4 regions of the Brevibacillus sp. SIMBA_040 genome follow, and region 3 is predicted to be linked to each of the others. Evidence: riboswitches for the same ligand, from Rfam matches in the RefSeq annotation. Region 3 holds a riboswitch; each other region holds the start of a gene.
What was found. A riboswitch is a leader RNA that binds a small molecule or an ion and turns the genes downstream of it on or off. The one in region 3 is predicted to bind cobalamin.
Positions count from the first base shown of each region.

Region 1 (4,628 bases), on a different contig from region 3:
TGGCGTCAGCCGAACTGAGAAAAGAAAAGCTGCTTACCATGCAAGAGCCAGGGCAGATGCATGCAGCCCTCACTTCAATTCGAGGTGTGGGGGCGTGGACAGCCGACTACGTCATGATGAAATGCTTGCAGCAAGCGTCTGCTTTTCCAATTGCCGATGTAGGCTTGCATAACGCGCTGAAAATCCAGCTTGGCTGGCAGGAAAAACCGTCGCTGGCACAAATCAGGCAGATGGCCCTGAAATGGAAGGGCTGGGAAGCATACGCTACGTTTTATTTATGGAGGTCACTGTATGACGACATTTTATAAGCTGGACTACCCATCGCCAATCGGGGTGCTGGAAGATCATCGGGACAAAAGAGGCCATTCGCTCGATCATGTTTGCAGAAAGAGAAGAGCCCCTACCTGCAGAGCACAAGGAGGAGCTACCGCAAGTATTATGGGACTGCTACCAGCAACTTGATGAATATTTCAAGGGGACACGAAGCGCATTTTCATTTCCGATCTACATGACTGGGACAAGCTTTCAAAAAAGCATTTGGAATATTTTAGAGACGATACCGTATGGAGTGACAACCTCGTATTCAGCGATTGCCCACACCGTCGGCAATGAAAAAGCTGTGCGAGCAGTAGGCAATGCGAATGGAAAAAATCGCTTGAGCATCGTCATTCCTTGTCATCGGATCATCGGGGCAAATGGCAGCCTAACTGGCTATGCGAGTGGATTGTGGAGAAAGGAATGGCTTTTGCAGCACGAAAAAACATATGCCGCTCCCCAAAACCACCGAAAGTAAGATAAAATGAATCTACTGGACAAGGTTGAAAACTACATAACTGGGAACAGGTTCCTTGGGAGGTATAAAAACCAAGGATAATAGGGAAGCTCGGTGAAAATCCGACACGGTCCCGCCACTGTAAGAGGGGAGTCAGTCACAAATGCCACTGATCCGATATGGATTGGGAAGGTAGCGACTGATGATGATCCCTAAGTCAGGAGACCTGCCTGTTTCGACAACACTGATCGACCTACGGTAGATAGGGAGGTGTTAGAAACCGGCTTGCATAGTAGCAGATGTTTTCTTTTCTGCTTTTCTCTGGCATTTCTAACGTTCGATTCGATCGTGAGAAGTGTCTTTTTGCGTTGGGCTAAAACGATAAGGCAAGGAAATAATGAGAGGACAAGTACAAACAGATCGGGGGGTAATCATGAACGAGCTGTTCATTTGTCAATGGTGTGGCTATGTAGAAGAAATCGTCATTTCGGATGAGAGTGCCCCAGGTTTGCTCCAATGCTCGTGTTGTAGCAAGGAGGAGGTAGAAAGTTTATTTGCGGAGTAAACACAGGAAAATCATTTCAAATATGTGAAAATTATGCTAGTATTGTCTGCTAAAGCAGCTGAATTGAATAAGGTGGAAACAGGTGCTCTACGTCAGATGACGGAGCTTAATAGGGAAGCTCGGTGAAAAACCGACACGGTCCCGCCACTGTAACAGATGAATCAAGTGCAAAAAGCCACTGATCACTTCGGTTGGGAAGGTGCTACTTGATGGTGATTCTGGAGTCAGGAGACCTGCCTGTTTTGACGACACTGATTTAACCTACGGAGAATGGGGAGGTGTTAAAGACGGCCGTGTTTGGATTGTATATAAAACATAGGGGCATCTTTTCCTTGCATTCATAAAAAGGGAGGGATGTTTTTTTATTTGCTACCGTGAGTTTTTGATGATGGTAAACAGGAAAGAGAGGAAAAAGCATGCTGCACACAAAAAATCGACAGAAGATACAAACGATTGGGTTATGGCTGTTATCACTTTGCCTCGTCTTCACATTAATCGGATGCGGAGCAGCTCCTGAGCAGGCAACGTCAGAACCAGCTGCATCACAAAAAGCGAATGAAGCAGCATCAGATGCAATCGAAATCAATCCAGAAGAAGTGGTTCTTGCAGCCCCGCGCGATTTGGCTCCAGGGGCACAGGACGCGTACTATACAAGCACCATTCTATATGTATGGGAACCCCTATTGACAGCTGGAGAGAACGGAGAACCGGCACCAAAGCTTGCGAAAAGCTGGCAGATGTCAGATGACGGCAAAGAGTGGACTTTCACCCTGCAAGAGAACGTTCTTTTTCATGACGGAGAAAAGCTGAATGCGGATGCGGTTATCGCTAACTTTAAACGCTATGAGCAGGTCAGCCCGAAAAGCTCTCCCTTTTACACGCTGGATAGCAAAAAATCGTACCCGGGCTTAAAGGAAATCGTCAAGGTGGACGAGCATTCGTTCACGCTCAAATTCGAAAATCCGCAGCCTACACTGCTCTATGCGATGGTAAATTTCTCAAGTCCCATCTACAGCCCGAAAAATTTTGATGAAAAAGGGGATTTTAACGGTCTGCCTCAAGGCACTGGCCCCTTCAAGCTGGTTGCCCATGAAAAGGATCAGTATGCGCTGCTAGAGGCATTCGATGGGTATTACGGCGAAAAAGCGAAGAGCAAAAAGATTCGCGTGCGCGTCATTCCTGATCCAGATACAAGACTTTCGGCATTGAAATCTGGTGAGGTCATGGGTGTGATGGATTTGGGAGCAATCCCGCCGTCTCTCGCAAAGGAACTGCTAAAGGATGATCGCTTCGAGATTTCTACTGCCAAATCGACAATCTCGCATTACTTGCATCCGAACGGCAAAAAAGCTCCACTCAACAATCCTGCCATGCGAAAAGCAGTCAGTATGCTGATCGACCGAGAGCAATTGGTACAGGAGCTGTATTTGGGCTACCCGACTGCTACAGCAAACCTTCTCAATGCGACCTCGCCGTTTTACAAGGATTTTCCGATCGCGCATAACGTAGATGAAGCCAAAAAGCTGGCAGCAGAAGCACTCGGCGGCAAGCGCGAGAAAATTGATTTGATTGTGCCAACCTACGGGCTGAATCGCTACCCATACAAAGCACAGGCAGAATGGCTCCAGGCGGTCCTGTCCGAGCTGAATCTCGAAGTGGAAATTCGAATTTTGGATGGGGCGGCATTCAAAGACGCACAGGCAAAGGGTGAGTACCACCTTGCACTGGCTACCCAAGGCTTGCCAAACGCCGATCCGTATACGATCTTTACCAACTATATCGCCAGCGATGGTTCGAGCAACAAGAGCTACAGTCTCGGCTACAAAAGTGAGCGGGTAGATGCTCTCTTGGGACAAGCAAAGAACACGCTTGCGATGGATGAGCGAAGAAAGCTTTATGATGAGCTTCAAGCGATTTCCGTTGAAGAGCTGCCTACGATTCCACTGTTTAACGATGCGAGTCTGATCGCCTACAACAAAAAAATTAAAGGCTATCAAGCGACCATCTACGGAACGACACTCCCGCAGCTAGAGTGGGCGAAGTAATATGCTGTATGTGGTTCGCCGATTGGCTGCGACTATTCCTATCTTGATCGGGATATCCTTGCTTGCCTTTCTTCTTAGCGTCATTTCGCCGGGAGATCCTGCAGTGGAAGCACTTAGCATGAGTGGAATCAGCGAACCGACTGAGCAAGAAATCGAGAAAAAGCGTGAAGAGTTGGGATTGAATGAATCGCTTCCTGTTCAATATGGGACGTGGCTCGTTAAAGCCGTTCAAGGCGACTTGGGCGTGTCCTATATGACAAAGGAGTCGGTGAGCGGTGAGATCATGCGTCGCTTGCCTGTCACGCTCTGGATCTCCCTTTTGGCGGTTCTGTTTGCTGTAGGCTTGGGAGTTCCGCTTGGGATGCTCATGGCACTGAAAAAAAACTCGTGGCTGGATCAAGCAGGGCGGTTCCTTTCACTTTTACTCGTTTCGATCCCTGGTTTTTGGCTGGCGATCTCACTCATTACCGTGTTTTCAGAACAACTGGGGTGGCTTCCAACAAGCGGGTACGGGACTTGGCAGCATCTCGTCATGCCTGCCCTGGTCCTAGCTTGCGGCACATGCGCCATTTTGATGCGTTTGACACGAGCGGCGCTGATGGAGGCACTGAATCAGAACTACATTTTGACTGCACGGGCAAAAGGATTACGGGAGCCAAGCATCCTCTCATTTCACGCCTTGCGCAACTCACTGATCCCTCTCATCACCGTTATTGGGACCTATTTTGGTTCGATATTAGGAGGCTCGGTTATTGTGGAAGTGATTTTTGCATTGCCGGGTATCGGCATGTTTGCCATGGATGGCATCTTCCGCAGAGATTACCCTGTCATTTCGGGCTACGTTGTTTTTACAGGTCTGGTTTATGTGGTGTTTAATCTGCTTGTCGATCTATCCTATGCCTGGATCAATCCGCAAGTAAAGCTGGGAGTGAAGCTGAAATGATCCGACTTCGATTCTTCCTTCACTCTCTGGGCCCCATTGGGGTCATAGCCATCGTGATTCTGATCGTGCTACTCGGCAGCAGCTTGCTGGCACCGTGGCTCGCTCCCTACGATCCGAACCAAATACGGATGTCGGACAGACTGGCGCCGATTTCAAGCGAGCATTGGCTGGGGACAGATACATTGGGACGAGATGTACTCAGCCGAGTGCTGTACGGGGGAAGAGTCTCGATCATGCTCGCTCTTGCTGTAACTGCCGCAACGATGCTGATTGGCCTTATTATCGGTACTCTAGCGGGTTATT
Region 1 covers NZ_JAWRXI010000005.1:265,324-269,951, forward strand. Annotated here, with positions in the region: gene SB752_RS11085 (DNA-3-methyladenine glycosylase family protein) at 1-308, shown strand, start outside; gene SB752_RS11090 (methylated-DNA--[protein]-cysteine S-methyltransferase) at 377-793, shown strand; cobalamin riboswitch at 825-1,020, shown strand; cobalamin riboswitch at 1,401-1,592, shown strand; gene SB752_RS11095 (ABC transporter substrate-binding protein) at 1,754-3,382, shown strand; gene nikB (nickel ABC transporter permease) at 3,384-4,325, shown strand; gene SB752_RS11105 (ABC transporter permease) at 4,322-4,628, shown strand, end outside.
Region 1: another riboswitch for cobalamin. It lies ahead of SB752_RS11095 (ABC transporter substrate-binding protein); the one in region 3 lies ahead of SB752_RS23640 (ABC transporter substrate-binding protein).

Region 2 (4,628 bases), on a different contig from region 3:
TGACGATACCGCCATAGTTGGCAGCCAGTGTGGAGAGAAACGGTGGGAAGTTCTGTGAGAGAACGAATGTAACGCTTGTTGGCGAGTCTACCTTCACTTCTTTAATCACGTTGTAGACATCAGCCGGGCCTTTTTTGATTTTGAGTGTACGATCAAAGGTGAATTTGACTGCTTCAGCCGTTACAGGTGTTCCGTCAGCAAAGGTGTTTCCTTCGGTAAGGGTGAACGTCCAGCTGAGGCCGTCCTCGCTTACCTTCCATTCTTTTGCCAAGCCAGGCTTTACTTCTGTGGTGCCGCCATCGTACTCTACGAGACGCTGGTAGGTAGGGTAGGTGATTTTCCAGGCACTGTTGTCAAAGGTGACGGCGGGATCCAGTGTGCCTTGGTCGGCAGTCATCCCTACGAACAGGGTGTCAGCAGGAGTTGTCGATTTTGCCTGTGCGGGCTCTGCCGGTTTGTTCTCCGCCGGCTTTGTTTCGCCTTGGGATTGACTTGCTGGCGTACTGCTACAAGCTGCCGTCACCATGGTGAGGATTAGCAGAAGGGTAGTGAATAAATAAGACCAGCTACGCTTCAATGAATTCGACCCCCAAATATATTATATTTAATTATTTTTTAATATATTGTAAAAATTCTATTTATTCAACCATTATTTTTTCCATGGACAAGATGCCGCCATAAATTGGTCTTTGGTGCGTTTGCTGTCCCCAGCTGCGGGTGCCGTATTCAAAATGCCACCATTCTTTTGCATAGTTGACAAAGCCTGCGCTAGTCATGAGATGGTAAAGCAGACGACGATTGTCGCGGATCACGATTTCATTTTCGGTCGGCTGCGAAAGCTCTTCGTAATGCCTGGTCGCAGCAGCTTCTGTGAAATCGTCGAAGTCCGTACCCATATCCAGCCAGCCATCTGGTCCGGCAATAGTCAGATCTACAGCTCCTCCCGAGAGATGAGGAGACGGCTTGGTAATGTCAGTTGTGGGCAGGGCGACAAACTTGCGCAGCTCTTCGGCGAGTGCAGCGCCCTCTTGCCAGCCCTTCAAGAGCAGTGATTGACGAAATCCTTCATATAGGGATGCCTGTACCTCAAAGGAACGCCACCCGTCCAGTATGACCAACTCATAGCCGCTGGGCAGCTGTTCGGCAGCGGAAGCGAGTCTTCGGGCAGCTTCCTTTCGCAAGTACGCTTCTGGTGTTGTCCCCGCATACCCCAGGCGATAGTAAGCTGGATAAACGGAGATTCTTGCTGATAGGGTAGAGAGCGGGACCATTGCCTCGCCGCATTCTTTTACCGGAAGTGTGCTGGGTAGGACATGATCAGTTAGTTTCGGGATTGGGGGAGATATCAAAAAATTCACCTCCTTTGGATGGCTTTGGCAATATGGTAGCCGAAAAATAGTTTTTAGTAAATTGTAATTTTATTTAATTTTCTGCAATATGATGATTTTCGGATAGAGAGGCGTGTCTTTACACTCCAGTTTTGTTTGTTTCTCAGCTTTTGCTTGAATCCCGACCAGCATTTGCTATTATTAAAACAAGTGCTTGTCATAGAATGAAAAATGAATTGAATACGATACAAACAGGTCCTTGTTACTGCGAAAAAGCTTTTCCCGGTAGCAGGGTTAAAAGGGAAGATTGGTGAAAAACCAACGCGGTCCCGCCACTGTAAGAGAGTAGCTATTCTTCATGGCAACGGCGCCATCCACTGCCCACAAGGGAGCGGGAAGGAGAAGAATAGCGATGATCCTCAAGCCAGGAGACCTGCCTGTTCTTGTTTTTGCACTGCATTCCTTCGGGTTAAAGGAAGAGGTGAGGATCGGTGAAGTATGCTATCCACACGCTTTGTTTTCCTTACACGATAAGAGGAGAACAAGGCGTTTTTTTATTTCGATGAGGGGGTGGCTTTGATGAGTCAGCAAGACAAAAAGCGGGGCTTGCTTTTGGTTTATACAGGTGACGGCAAGGGGAAAACGACAGCAGCTATCGGGCTGGCTGTACGAGCGACCGGCCGTGGAAAAAAAGTATTGATGATTCAGTTCATTAAATCACCAGAACGGACGTATGGAGAAAAGATCATTTTTGATCGGCTCGGGATCGAGATCGTGCAAAAGGGAGTTGGCTTTACTTGGACAAAGACTCCGGAAGAGCATCGGGCAGCTTTGCAGGAAGCGTGGAGCTTTGCGCGTGAAAAGCTGATGGGCGGCGAGTACGACGTAGTCATTTTGGATGAGTTGAACAATGCGCTGGCGATTGATCGTTTTCCAATCGATGATGTGCTGCCACTATCAGACGTACTGGAGACGATCCAGGGTCGTCCGAGTCACATTCACCTCGTAATCACAGGACGCAGTGCCAAACAAGAGATCATGGACATGGCCGATTTGGTTACCGAAATGAAGCCGGTCAAGCATTACTACGATGAGGGGATTCCAGCTGTGCTGGGGGTTGAATTTTAATGGGTATTCTCGAAACCTACGGACACGGCGGCGATTTACTGTCGGCAGCCCAGCGCTTTGGTGTAGCCCCAGGAGATTTCCTCGATTACAGTGCCAATATTAATCCGCTGGGAATGCCAGTTAGCGTGACGGAGACGCTGTTGGCTTCGCTGTCTGCGATCGTCCGTTATCCAGATCCGGGACATCGTTCCTTTCGCGGGGCCCTTGCTTTGCATCTTGGACTGGGTGAGGAGTGGCTTTTGCCCGCGAATGGAGCAGCAGAGGCGATGGCTTTGGCAATATTGGGACTCAAGCCGCAAACTGTCGGTGTTGTGTATCCTTGCTTTTCGGAATATGAGCAACTTTCCAAGCAGTTTGGCGCGCGTGTGATCGGTTGCTATGGAAAAGAGGAAAATGGCTACAAGCCGGACCACGAAGAGCTGCATCGTCTGCTTGAGAAGGCGGATCTGGTGTTTATCGGGTCGCCGAACAATCCGACGGGGATTTTGTATGAGCCGGAGGAGCTTGTGCAAATCGCGCAGTGGTCCACTGAGACAAACACTTGGCTGATTGTAGATGAGGCGTTTCTCGATTTTGTCGCAACGGAGCGGCAATTTACGCTAGCGACACAGTTGGAGCAGTATCCGAGGGTCATCCTGATGCGCTCGATGACGAAAATGTACGCGATTCCAGGCCTGCGCCTCGGCTATGCCATCGCCCATCCAGACGTGATCGAGCAGATGCGTGAGAAGCAGGTGAGCTGGAGCGTCAATTCGTTGGCTTTGCTTGCAGGTGAGCTATGCTTAAAGGAGCATGAGTACGAGGAAAAAACACGCCAGCTGGTTGCCAAAGAGAGAGCGTATCTGTCAGAAGCAATTACGCATGAGCTAGGGTGGAAGGTATGGCCTGGTGAAGCGAACTTTCTTTTGCTTCGTTCACCGAAGCATTTGCCTGCAGAGCAATTGCAAGCGCGGCTCGGCAAAAGAAGAATCCTGATTCGCAGCTGTGCCATGTATCCGGGGTTGACTGAGCATGATGTGCGTATCGCAGTCCGCAGCCGAGAAGAAAACGAAAGACTGATTGCTGCTCTGTGCGAGGTCGCGGCGGAAGGAAGTGGACACGCTTGAGTCTGATTGTAGTAACAGGCGGTGTCCGTTCGGGAAAAAGCCGTTTTGCAGAGGAGCTGGCGCAGGCTTCGGGCAAGCGTGTTCTGTATGTAGCAACAGGTCAGGCTTGGGATGACGAAATGCGTGCCAGAATCGAGCTGCACAAAAAGCGCCGTCCAAGCGACTGGGGCTGTATGGAGGTAGGCGAGCGCCTATCTGAATATGCAGACGCAAGTGCTGATTATGATGTCGTATTGATTGACTGCCTCTCCACGTGGGTCAGCAATCTGTTAATGAATATTGAGGAAGCAAAATGGCGCAGCGAGCAGCACACAGCGGCTCTCTTGCAGGAGGCGGAAGCTTGGCTCAGGCAGGTTCAGGCATCCAGCCAAACGGTGATTGCTGTCACTAGCGAGGTAGGGCTTGGCGGTGTCGCCATGAATCGGCTGGGAAGATGGTTCGCCGATGTGCTCGGGGATGTCAACCAGATGAGTGCTCGTCAAGCGGATGTCGTCTATGCCGTCTTGTCTGGAATACCGTGGAGGATCAAGGGATGAATGCTTTTTTTCACGCCATCTCCTTTTTTACCCGGATTCCGGTTCCATGGCTGCGACCCTCTGAAGCTGCCTGGAAAAAGAGCGTCAACTGGTACCCGGCTGTCGGCGTAGTAATCGGACTTTTGCTATGGGGTGTGCACCAGGCAGGTGTGCACTTGTTTAGTCCGTGGCTCGCTGCCATTTTGACACTGGGTGTCTGGATTTATGTAACAGGTGGCCTTCACCTGGACGGCTGGATGGATTTGGCGGACGGGCTTGGCAGCAGCAGGCCGCGTGAGCAGGTGCTCGCGATCATGAAGGACAGCCGCGTGGGTGCGATGGGCGTCATCGCAGCGATTCTGCTGCTGCTGATCAAAGCGGGGGGTGTAGCAGAGCTGGCACATCCCGGCTGGGGAATGTTTCTGCTTTTTGTCCCGTTTGCCGCCCGTACGCACGTATTGCTATCGATTCGACTGTGGCCTTATCTATCCGCCGACAAAGGGATTGGAAAAGGAATTAGTGAAGGTCTTTCGACTTTTTCGATGATCGTC
Region 2 covers NZ_JAWRXI010000019.1:16,494-21,121, reverse strand. Annotated here, with positions in the region: gene SB752_RS25380 (ABC transporter substrate-binding protein) at 1-577, opposite strand, end outside; gene SB752_RS25375 (M15 family metallopeptidase) at 639-1,349, opposite strand; cobalamin riboswitch at 1,565-1,783, shown strand; gene cobO (cob(I)yrinic acid a,c-diamide adenosyltransferase) at 1,908-2,456, shown strand; gene cobD (threonine-phosphate decarboxylase CobD) at 2,456-3,562, shown strand; gene cobU (bifunctional adenosylcobinamide kinase/adenosylcobinamide-phosphate guanylyltransferase) at 3,559-4,098, shown strand; gene cobS (adenosylcobinamide-GDP ribazoletransferase) at 4,095-4,628, shown strand, end outside.
Region 2: another riboswitch for cobalamin. It lies ahead of cobO (cob(I)yrinic acid a,c-diamide adenosyltransferase); the one in region 3 lies ahead of SB752_RS23640 (ABC transporter substrate-binding protein).

Region 3 (4,628 bases):
TAAGTATCAGAGAGAGCATCCTGATAGCTGAAATTCATAGAGCCGATGCAGGGGGCATGAATACATAAAACAGGAGTGCCTTTGCCTGAGAGAGTACATGCAAGCTGACCGTTTTTTAGCTGTACCACAACTTGTTCCACAGATCATATTCACCTCTTTCATATGTTCTCCAATACATGGCAAAATTTTTACGAGAACTCTTCTTTTTTTTATGAGGAAATGTTATCCTCGCAATAGAATATTAGGCGAAAGCAGGGTGAAGTAAGGTGACAAAGGTATTTCAAGAGCGCATTTCGAAGCTGCATGATTTTTTGACGAAGCAAGAGCTGGACGCGGTGCTCATCACCTCTCCCAAGCATGTATATTATTTGACAGGCTTTTTTACAGATCCACATGAGCGCTTTTTGGGCTTGGTCCTTCCTGTGCAGGGCGAACCAGCCTTGATCGTACCAGCACTTGATCGTCAGGCAGCGTCGGAGGCTTCATCCGTCCAAAACATCTACACACATACAGATACGCAAAATCCGTACGAAGTATTAAAACAAACACTGCCAAGCGGTTTGTCTAAGCTCGGTATCGAAAAAAGTCATATGACAGTCGAGCGATTTGAAGCGATGGGACAAGTTGTCTCTGCTACTAGCTTTGTAGACGTGGAAGCACCGCTTCGCGAAATGCGCTTGATCAAATCCGCTGACGAGGTTGAGCGGATGAAGCACGCTGTTGTGCTCGTTGAAAAAGCACTGACAGAGACGCTGAAAACCGTGAAGATCGGCATGACCGAAATGGAGATTGTCGCTGACCTGGAATACCAGATGAAGCGTGTAGGAGCAGAGGGTCCTTCCTTCTCCACAATGGTTTTGGCTGGGGAAAAATCAGCTTTGCCACATGGAAATCCTGGAACGCGCGAGATTCAAGCAGGGGATCTGCTCCTGTTTGATATCGGGGTAGAAGCTGATGGGTACGTCTCTGATATTACCCGTACATTCGCAGTTGGTGAAATTAGCGAACAGCTTCACGAAATTTACGAAACGGTATTGGCAGCCAATGAAGCAGCGATTGCCGAAGTTCGCCCGGGCGTAACCTTTGCGCATATCGACAAAACCGCACGCAATGTCATCGCGGCAAAAGGCTATGGGGAGTACTTTATTCACCGTCTGGGACATGGACTCGGCATGGATGTCCACGAGTATCCTTCTGTGCATGAGCAAAATGAGGAGATACTTCGCCCAGGGATGGTTTTCACTATCGAGCCAGGAATTTATTTGCCAGGCGTAGGCGGCGTCCGTATCGAGGATGATGTGGTCGTAACCGAGACAGGGGTAGAAGTATTGTCGAGCTTCCCGAAAAAATTGACTGTAATCGGTTAAATTGCACGAAATAAACAACTTCATAAGCATTTCATGGTGCTGACTGGACGTATCTAATACGTCCCCTCAGCTTAATAGGGAAGACCGGTGAAAAACCGGCGCGGTCCCGCCACTGTAACGAGGAGTACCTAGCCAAGACCCACTGTTTCGTCTTATTGGAATGGGAAGGAGGCTAGTGTGCGACGATTCGTAAGCCAGGAGACCTGCCATGAAATCAGATACAATCGACCCACGAGGATGGGGCAGATGTGGAATTTAGGCATAATTCTAGAACTAGGCACAAAAAGCCAGATCTATAGCTGTGTCCACGTTTGTCAAGCACCTCCCGATTGAGAAAAAAGGGGGGTGCTTTTTTGTGCGGAAAAGGGGGTTGAAGAAAAGAATTGCAAAAGCATTAACGCACGCGTATAGTGATAAAAGTAAATAAAACGTAATGATTACGATTCGCAAAAATTAATTATCATTTCAAATCCATAAAGAGGGGTTAAGCAAACATGAAAAAAGTTTTACAAGGATTTTGGATTGCAGCAGTAATGGCGCTGGTACTCATTGTTTCGGCTTGCGGTTCTGCTGCACCAAGCACGACTGAGTCGAAAACGGGAACAGAGCAGGCTGCTAAAACGGAAACGAAGACCGAGCAGCCTGCTGGCAATAAGTCTGTCACTATCACGACAAACGGCATTGAAATGACCTATCCAGAAGCGCCAAAACGTGCGGTTACCTTAAACCAACACGTGACGGAAATCATGCTTGCACTGGGTCTTGCAGATAAAATGGTAGGAACAGCATATTTGGACGATCAGATTTTGCCTGAGCTCAAGGAAGCGTACGACAAGGTACCAGTGTTGGCCGATAAATATCCAAACAAAGAAGTGCTGATGGCAGCAAACCCTGATTTTGTCTACTCTGGCTGGAAGAGTGGTTTTGGTGATAAAGGAGTAGGCTCTATGGAGGATTTGGACAAGGCTGGAATCAAATCGTACCTGCAAGAGTCATCCAATAAGCCAGGCCCAACCGTAGAAGATGTCTTTGCAGATATTCAAAACATCGGTAAGATTTTCCGTGTTGAGGATAAAGCCAATGAATTGATTGGAAAAATGAAGCAGGAAATGGATCAAACAGTGAGTAAAATCGGTTCTGTGGACAAGCCGTTGCAGGTTTTTGTATATGATAGCGGAGAAGATAACCCCTTTACAGCAGCGAACAATTACATGACATCCCTGATTAAAATGGCAGGCGGTAAAAACGTATTTGATGATATTCAAAAGGGTTGGGCAGAAGTTAGTTGGGAAGAGGTTGTCAATCGCAAGCCTGACGTGATTGTAGTCGTGGACTACGGGGACAAAACGGTAGATCAGAAAAAGAACCTTTTGCTGACGAAGCGCGAGCTGGCAGATATTCCAGCCATTCAAAATAAAAGATTGATCGTCTTGCCACTGTCCGCAGCATCAGAGGGAGTTCGCGCACCGATTGCACTGAAAATCCTGGGAGAAGGGCTCTACCCGGACAAATTTAAATAAAGAGTTCTACTAGAGGAGGGAATGACTCTGCATCGGATCAAAATGCCTCTCATTATCATCAGCCTGCTAGTCGGGCTGGTGCTTTCCATCACGATCGCTGTCACCTTGGGCTCTGTAGATATCAAGCCTGCGACGGTATGGAAAATTGCCTTGTCGCAAGTTCCGGGAGTGGGTCAGTGGATTCCCATTGATTGGTCAAAGGGTGAGCAAACGATCATCTGGGATATTCGTTTTCCAAGAGTACTGCTAGGGGCAATTGTAGGAGCAGGCCTTTCGGTAGTAGGTGTAGCTATTCAGTCTCTTGTACGAAACTCACTAGCAGACCCGTACATACTGGGAGTTTCTTCGGGTGCTTCGGTTGGCGCCACACTGGTTATTCTCTTCGGAGCCTTCAGCATGTTTGGGCAATTCGCCCTGTCACTTGGAGCCTTTGCAGGTGCGCTTTTGTCTATCCTGTTGATCTTTTCCCTATCGCGGATCGGTGGACAAAACTCGACAGTACGTTTGCTTATGTCGGGGATCGCGATCTCGGCCATTCTGTCAGCAGTTACCAGCCTGATCATCTTTTCCGCACCGAATGAGCACGGTATTCGGTCCGTTCTGTTCTGGATGAGTGGTAGCCTGGCGGGAGGAAAATGGGAATACCTCACAATTCCGACGTTAGTCGTGCTGATCTGCCTGTTTGTATTGATGGCGCAATATCGCTCGCTCAATGCGATGCTGATGGGGGAAGAGTCTGCGGGAACACTCGGTGTCAATACGGTCCAATTCCGCAAGCAGCTTTTGATGATCACAGCTTTGCTGACTGGGGTGATCGTTGCGATTAGTGGAGCCATCGGGTTCGTGGGGTTGATGATGCCGCATATCGTGCGAGTAGTCGTCGGATCGGATCATCGCCGTGTCCTGCCTGTAAGTGCTCTATTTGGAGCAATCTTTCTGATTTGGGCTGACTCCATTGCACGGCTAGCCTTTGCTCCAGAAGAGCTGCCGATTGGGATCATTACGGCTCTATGTGGCGGACCGTTTTTTATCTGGTTGATGCTGCGCAATTCATATTCCTTTGGAGGTAGCGGACGATGAAGCTGGTTGCGGATAACTTATCAGTCAATCTGGAGAAGAAAACGATCCTGTCCAACGTGGGGCTTGAGGTCGCAGCTGGTGAGTTCGTTGGACTGATCGGGCCAAATGGCAGCGGGAAATCCACACTGCTTAAAAGCATCTATCGTACGATGAAGCCTCATGCGGGGTGGATTTCGCTGGACGGAGACGATGTATATAAGCTGTCCGCCAAGGAAAATGCCCAGCGCATGGCTGTTGTCCGTCAGGAGTCTTCGATCGAATTTGATTTTACTGTGATGGAAATTGTCTTGATGGGGCGCGCACCTCACAAGCGGCTGTTTCAGCAAGACACAGAAGCAGACCACGACATTTGCGAGGAAGCGCTTGTACGGGTTGGCATGGATGCCTATGCAAATCGCAGCTTTTTTAGCTTGTCAGGGGGAGAAAAGCAGCGTGTATTGATTGCCCGCGCGCTCGTGCAGCAGGCTAAATTTCTCGTCCTGGACGAACCGACTAATCACTTGGATGTTCGCTATCAGCTGCAGGTAATGGATTTAGTCAGGGCGCTTGGGATCACAGTCTTGTCAGCTTTGCATGATCTCAATATCGCTGCGATGTACTGTGATCGTTTGTATGTGATTAAAAAAGGGGAGATCTTTGCGAGTGGAACTCCTGAACAAAT
Region 3 covers NZ_JAWRXI010000016.1:67,841-72,468, forward strand. Annotated here, with positions in the region: gene SB752_RS23630 (alpha/beta fold hydrolase) at 1-140, opposite strand, end outside; gene SB752_RS23635 (M24 family metallopeptidase) at 267-1,367, shown strand; cobalamin riboswitch at 1,385-1,592, shown strand; gene SB752_RS23640 (ABC transporter substrate-binding protein) at 1,862-2,887, shown strand; gene SB752_RS23645 (FecCD family ABC transporter permease) at 2,930-3,967, shown strand; gene SB752_RS23650 (heme ABC transporter ATP-binding protein) at 3,964-4,628, shown strand, end outside.

Region 4 (4,628 bases), on a different contig from region 3:
AGTCGCAGCGGAGCACGAACATGATGCTGGAGCAGAAGCAGGACAAACAATTCTACAAAGCCTCCACCTACATAAAGCATCCCGTGCAGCATCGGGGCATATCCATGTTGAAACAGCGGCAGAAGCAAACTGTAGTCTTTTTTAGGAACATTGCCAAAAGCGACAAAAAAACCAAGGATGGATACAGCAGGGAGCAACATGCCAGCCGTGATGCCAAGTGGGGCAATACCTCGATGAGCCGCAATCACACAAAAAGCGATCAGAGCTAGGGCAGTCACCCATTCTGGCGTTCGCGGCAAATAATTTACAGTAGTCCATGTTTGTGTATCAAGCAGGCTGACTAATGCCATCAAGTATAAGGCGAGAATAATCGGAGTCAGGATCAGGTAGCTGACGAATTTGCCGGAGCTACGAGTAAGCCATGTGGACAATGGCTGCTGCTTGAGTCGGCGATTAATAAAAGCGAGAATGATGCCCCAAAAAATATAAGGAATGGCAGTGAGCAGAACGCTTACCCACGAGTCGCGACCCGCCTTGCTGAGTAATAGAGGGATGACGGTTACATGATTGGTGATGCCTACTGTCAGCATGATCATCATGATTGCTTGGCCAATCCCGATTTTTCCGTCCACTTTCATAGCGGTTCCTCGTCATCTCTAATAATGGTGGTGCTGTTATGATTTACCTGCCTGCTTGGAAATATGTATCACTATATAGAGGTTACCTAGCGTAAGCAAAGTATGGTATTCTACTATGAGGTAAAAATGGAGCGAGGAGTGCAACCAGATGTATCAGCTTATACGAAAGTATCTGTTTCAGCAGGACGCGGAAGAAATTCATGAGAAGACGATTCATGCCCTGAAGCTGGTGGAGGATTCGGCTCCAGGAAAAAACTTGTTAAAAATGGTTTTCCAGATGCGAGATGAGCGTTTAGAGACAAAGCTATGGGGACTAACCTTTCCCAACCCGGTAGGTCTGGCAGCTGGATTTGATAAAAATGCGGAGGTTTATCATGCACTGGGTGCCCTCGGGTTTGGTTTTGTCGAGGTAGGTACACTTACCCCACAGGGACAGCCAGGCAACCCGAAACCGCGTGTGTTCCGACTTCCTGAGCATCAAGCGGTTATCAACCGGATGGGTTTTAACAATCAGGGTGCCTATCTGGCGTCACAGCGCTTGATAGACTATGCCTATTCCGATATTCCGATTGGGATCAACATCGGGAAAAACAAAGTGACACCAAACGAAGAGGCTGCCACCGACTACAGTAAATGTATGGACATGCTGTACTCATACGGCCATTATTTCGTAATTAATATCAGTTCACCGAATACGCCAAATCTTCGAGATTTGCAGGAGACAGAGAGCATGCGCTTGCTTGTTCGTGCTGTACGTGAAAAAGCAGCAGAGATGGAAGTGCGCGGGGTAAAGAAAAAGCCGATCTTGTTAAAGGTTGCTCCTGACATGACTGACGAACAAATGCGTGATGTCGTACACGCTGCCGTAGAGGAAGGGATCTCCGGAATTATTGCTACCAATACGACTCTTTCTCGGGAAGCCGTGAAAAATCATCGTCATGCAGACGAAGCGGGCGGATTGAGTGGAAGACCACTAACTGAACGTTCTACCGCTTGGGTAAAAGAAATCTATCAAGAAATTGGCGACAAGGTTCCTGTCATTGGTGTAGGCGGTATTTATACCGGTGAAGACGCGTATGAAAAAATTCGCGCAGGGGCCAGCCTGGTTCAGGTTTACACGGGGATGATTTATCAAGGCCCTGGTATCCCAAAGCAAATTAATAAAAAGCTGCTGCAGCTGATGAAGCGCGATGGTTTTACCCATATCAGTGAAGCGGTTGGAGTCGACGCAAAAGCATAAATATTTCACATAACTGCGAGCAGAACCTGTCCCTTCGGTTGACATTCTGCTCGCATCCTTTATTTTGTGCTCTTTTTCTTTACTTCTCTTTTCGTTATAATAAGAGAGGACAATTCATCATTGTCCGAAAATTTCATATTGTTGGCATTAGGTGCCTTTATGGGCGTTGAACCATAGAGGGTAACAGGGAATCGGGTGAAAGTCCCGAGCGGTCCCGCCACTGTAACCAGGGAGTTCTCTTTGACAGAAATCCACTCATATCTATATGGGGAAGGACAAAGAGCGCATCGATCTGGAAGCCAGGAGACCTACCTAGCAGCCACACCCGGATACCTTCGCGGAAAGGAGCGGTGAATACGAGGCAATATGGCTGAATGGTCGGTCTATTGTTTTGTGCGCGCAAATCTCGTCTTCGTGTAGATGGGATTTTTTTGTTTGGTAGAAGTAAGAAAGGAAAGAAAAGGGGAAAAGGAGGAAGTCGAATGAATCGGTCGCGGATTGTATCAACATGCTTATTAATTGCCGGATTTGTTTTCTATTTTCTAGTGAATGAACCTCAGACAGGACATGCGATGCACATCATGGAAGGATATTTGCCAATCTCCTGGGCACTGTTCTGGTGGGTAGTCTTCTTGCCATTCTTTATTCTTGGATTGCGCTCGATCAACAGGATCGTCAAAGAACATCCTGAAATGAAATTGCTTCTGGGGGTATCGGGCGCCTTTGCTTTTGTTCTATCTGCTCTCAAAATTCCATCGGTGACAGGTAGCAGCTCGCATCCTACAGGTACCGGACTTGGGGCAATTATGTTTGGTCCTCTGGCAATGTCTGTTTTGGGAAGCTTGGTTCTGTTGTTTCAAGCGCTTTTATTGGCACACGGAGGTTTGACGACCCTGGGAGCCAACGCCGTATCAATGGCAGTTGTGGGCCCGATGGTAGCGTACGGTATTTATCGTTTGATCATGCGTGCAAATGGTAGTCAACGTCTCGCTGTATTCTCGGCAGCTGCCTTAGCTGATTTGGCTACATATGTCGTCACTTCGATCCAATTGGCATTGGCGTTTCCAGCTGAAACAGGTGGAGTGCTGGCTTCCTTCGCAAAATTTGCGAGCATTTTTGCCTTTACCCAAATTCCTTTGGCGATTAGTGAGGGCTTGCTGACCGTTCTTGTCTGGAACTGGCTGCAATCTTATAACGCAAAAGAATTGTCCCAATTACGCTTGCTGAAACGGGAGGAAACGCTGTGAAAAAGGGATTAAACTGGCTGTTACTCTTAGGAGTAGTCGTACTGGCTGTCCTGCCGCTGGTATTGGTTCAGGATTCGGAATTCGGTGGAGCCGACGGAGCAGCAGAAGAAGCAATCAAGGAAATTTCGCCTTCATATGAGCCATGGTTCCAGCCTCTTCTGGAGCCGCCAGGAGGAGAAACGGAAAGTCTGTTGTTTGCTGTTCAGGCAGCTCTAGGTGCAGGCGTCGTCGGCTATGCGATGGGATTGTATAAGGGACGGCTGGATAAGTCGAAAAAATGAATTGGCAGCAGCTTGATTCCCTTTCCTATCAAAATCGACTGAGGCAGCTTCCGCCGGAGCACAAGCTCTTGTTTGGTTGCGCGCTGCTGCTTCTCGTTCTCTTAGGGCATGCGCTGGTGCAAATGCTTGTATTTGTGTGGGTAGGGGTGTGGGTGATCGGTTACGCCCGCATCCCTGTGCGTTCTTATTTGCTCTTTTTACTCTTGTCCACCTCCTTTTTTGTTGCGGGACTCCCTGCTCTGCTCATTGATTGGGTAAAAGCAGGAGCCGATCTGCAAAAAATAGAGCTGCTGACAGCGTGGAAGGTCGGTTCGTATGTGGTTTATATTTCGTCTGCAGCGCTTGGCAAGGTCTATGTTTTATTTTGGCGCACCATGGCGAGCTTGAGCTGTTTTGCATTCATCCTGTTTACTGTGCCCTTTGCAGAAATATTGCAGGTGCTGCGCAGGATCGGGGTACCGTCGATTTTGACTGATCTCTTAATGATCATGTACCGATTTATTTTTGTTCTGCTGCAAACGTCGTATCAGCTCTGGATTGCACAGCGTTCCCGTGGTGGTCATCAAGGCTTCAAAGCGATGCTGCGAGACGCAGGGATGCTGGCAGCGCAGCTGTTTATTCGCGCCATGCGTAAATACGAGGCACTTTACAAGGGGATGTCAGCCAGAGGATTTGCGGACAGCTTTGATGTACTCAGCTTGCACTCGCATGTCCGGTCGCCTCGCTATGAAAGGGAGTCCATAGCAGGCTGTATCATGCTGATTCTGCTCGAGGGCTGGACAGGGGGTTGGTGGTTTTGACACTATTGGAATTTCATGACCTGCACTACTCGTATCCGGGGGGCAGAGGACCTGTCCTGCAGGGTGTATCGTTTGGAATACCCGAGGGGAAAAAATGCGTTCTCTTAGGTCGCAATGGCTGTGGCAAGTCCACCTTGTTTCTCCACGGAAACGGCATTATTCAGCCACAAAAAGGGCAGGTCTCATGGAGAGGGACACCGTTTGTCTACAAGCGTTCTGCTCTGCAGGAAATGACGCAAAGAGTGGGGCTGGTTTTCCAGGACCCGGAGCACCAGCTGATCGCGAGTACGGTGTCGGAGGATATTTCGTACGGCTTGTGTAATCGCAAGCTGCCTCCTGAAGTCATTCGGGCAAAAATAGAGAGCATTTTAGACGTATTCGGATTGCGAGAGCTGGCTGACGCGCCGATTCATCATCTGAGC
Region 4 covers NZ_JAWRXI010000001.1:518,301-522,928, reverse strand. Annotated here, with positions in the region: gene SB752_RS02610 (endospore germination permease) at 1-638, opposite strand, end outside; gene SB752_RS02605 (quinone-dependent dihydroorotate dehydrogenase) at 787-1,878, shown strand; cobalamin riboswitch at 2,011-2,208, shown strand; gene SB752_RS02600 (energy-coupling factor ABC transporter permease) at 2,361-3,125, shown strand; gene SB752_RS02595 (energy-coupling factor ABC transporter substrate-binding protein) at 3,122-3,406, shown strand; gene cbiQ (cobalt ECF transporter T component CbiQ) at 3,403-4,206, shown strand; gene SB752_RS02585 (energy-coupling factor ABC transporter ATP-binding protein) at 4,203-4,628, shown strand, end outside.
Region 4: another riboswitch for cobalamin. It lies ahead of SB752_RS02600 (energy-coupling factor ABC transporter permease); the one in region 3 lies ahead of SB752_RS23640 (ABC transporter substrate-binding protein).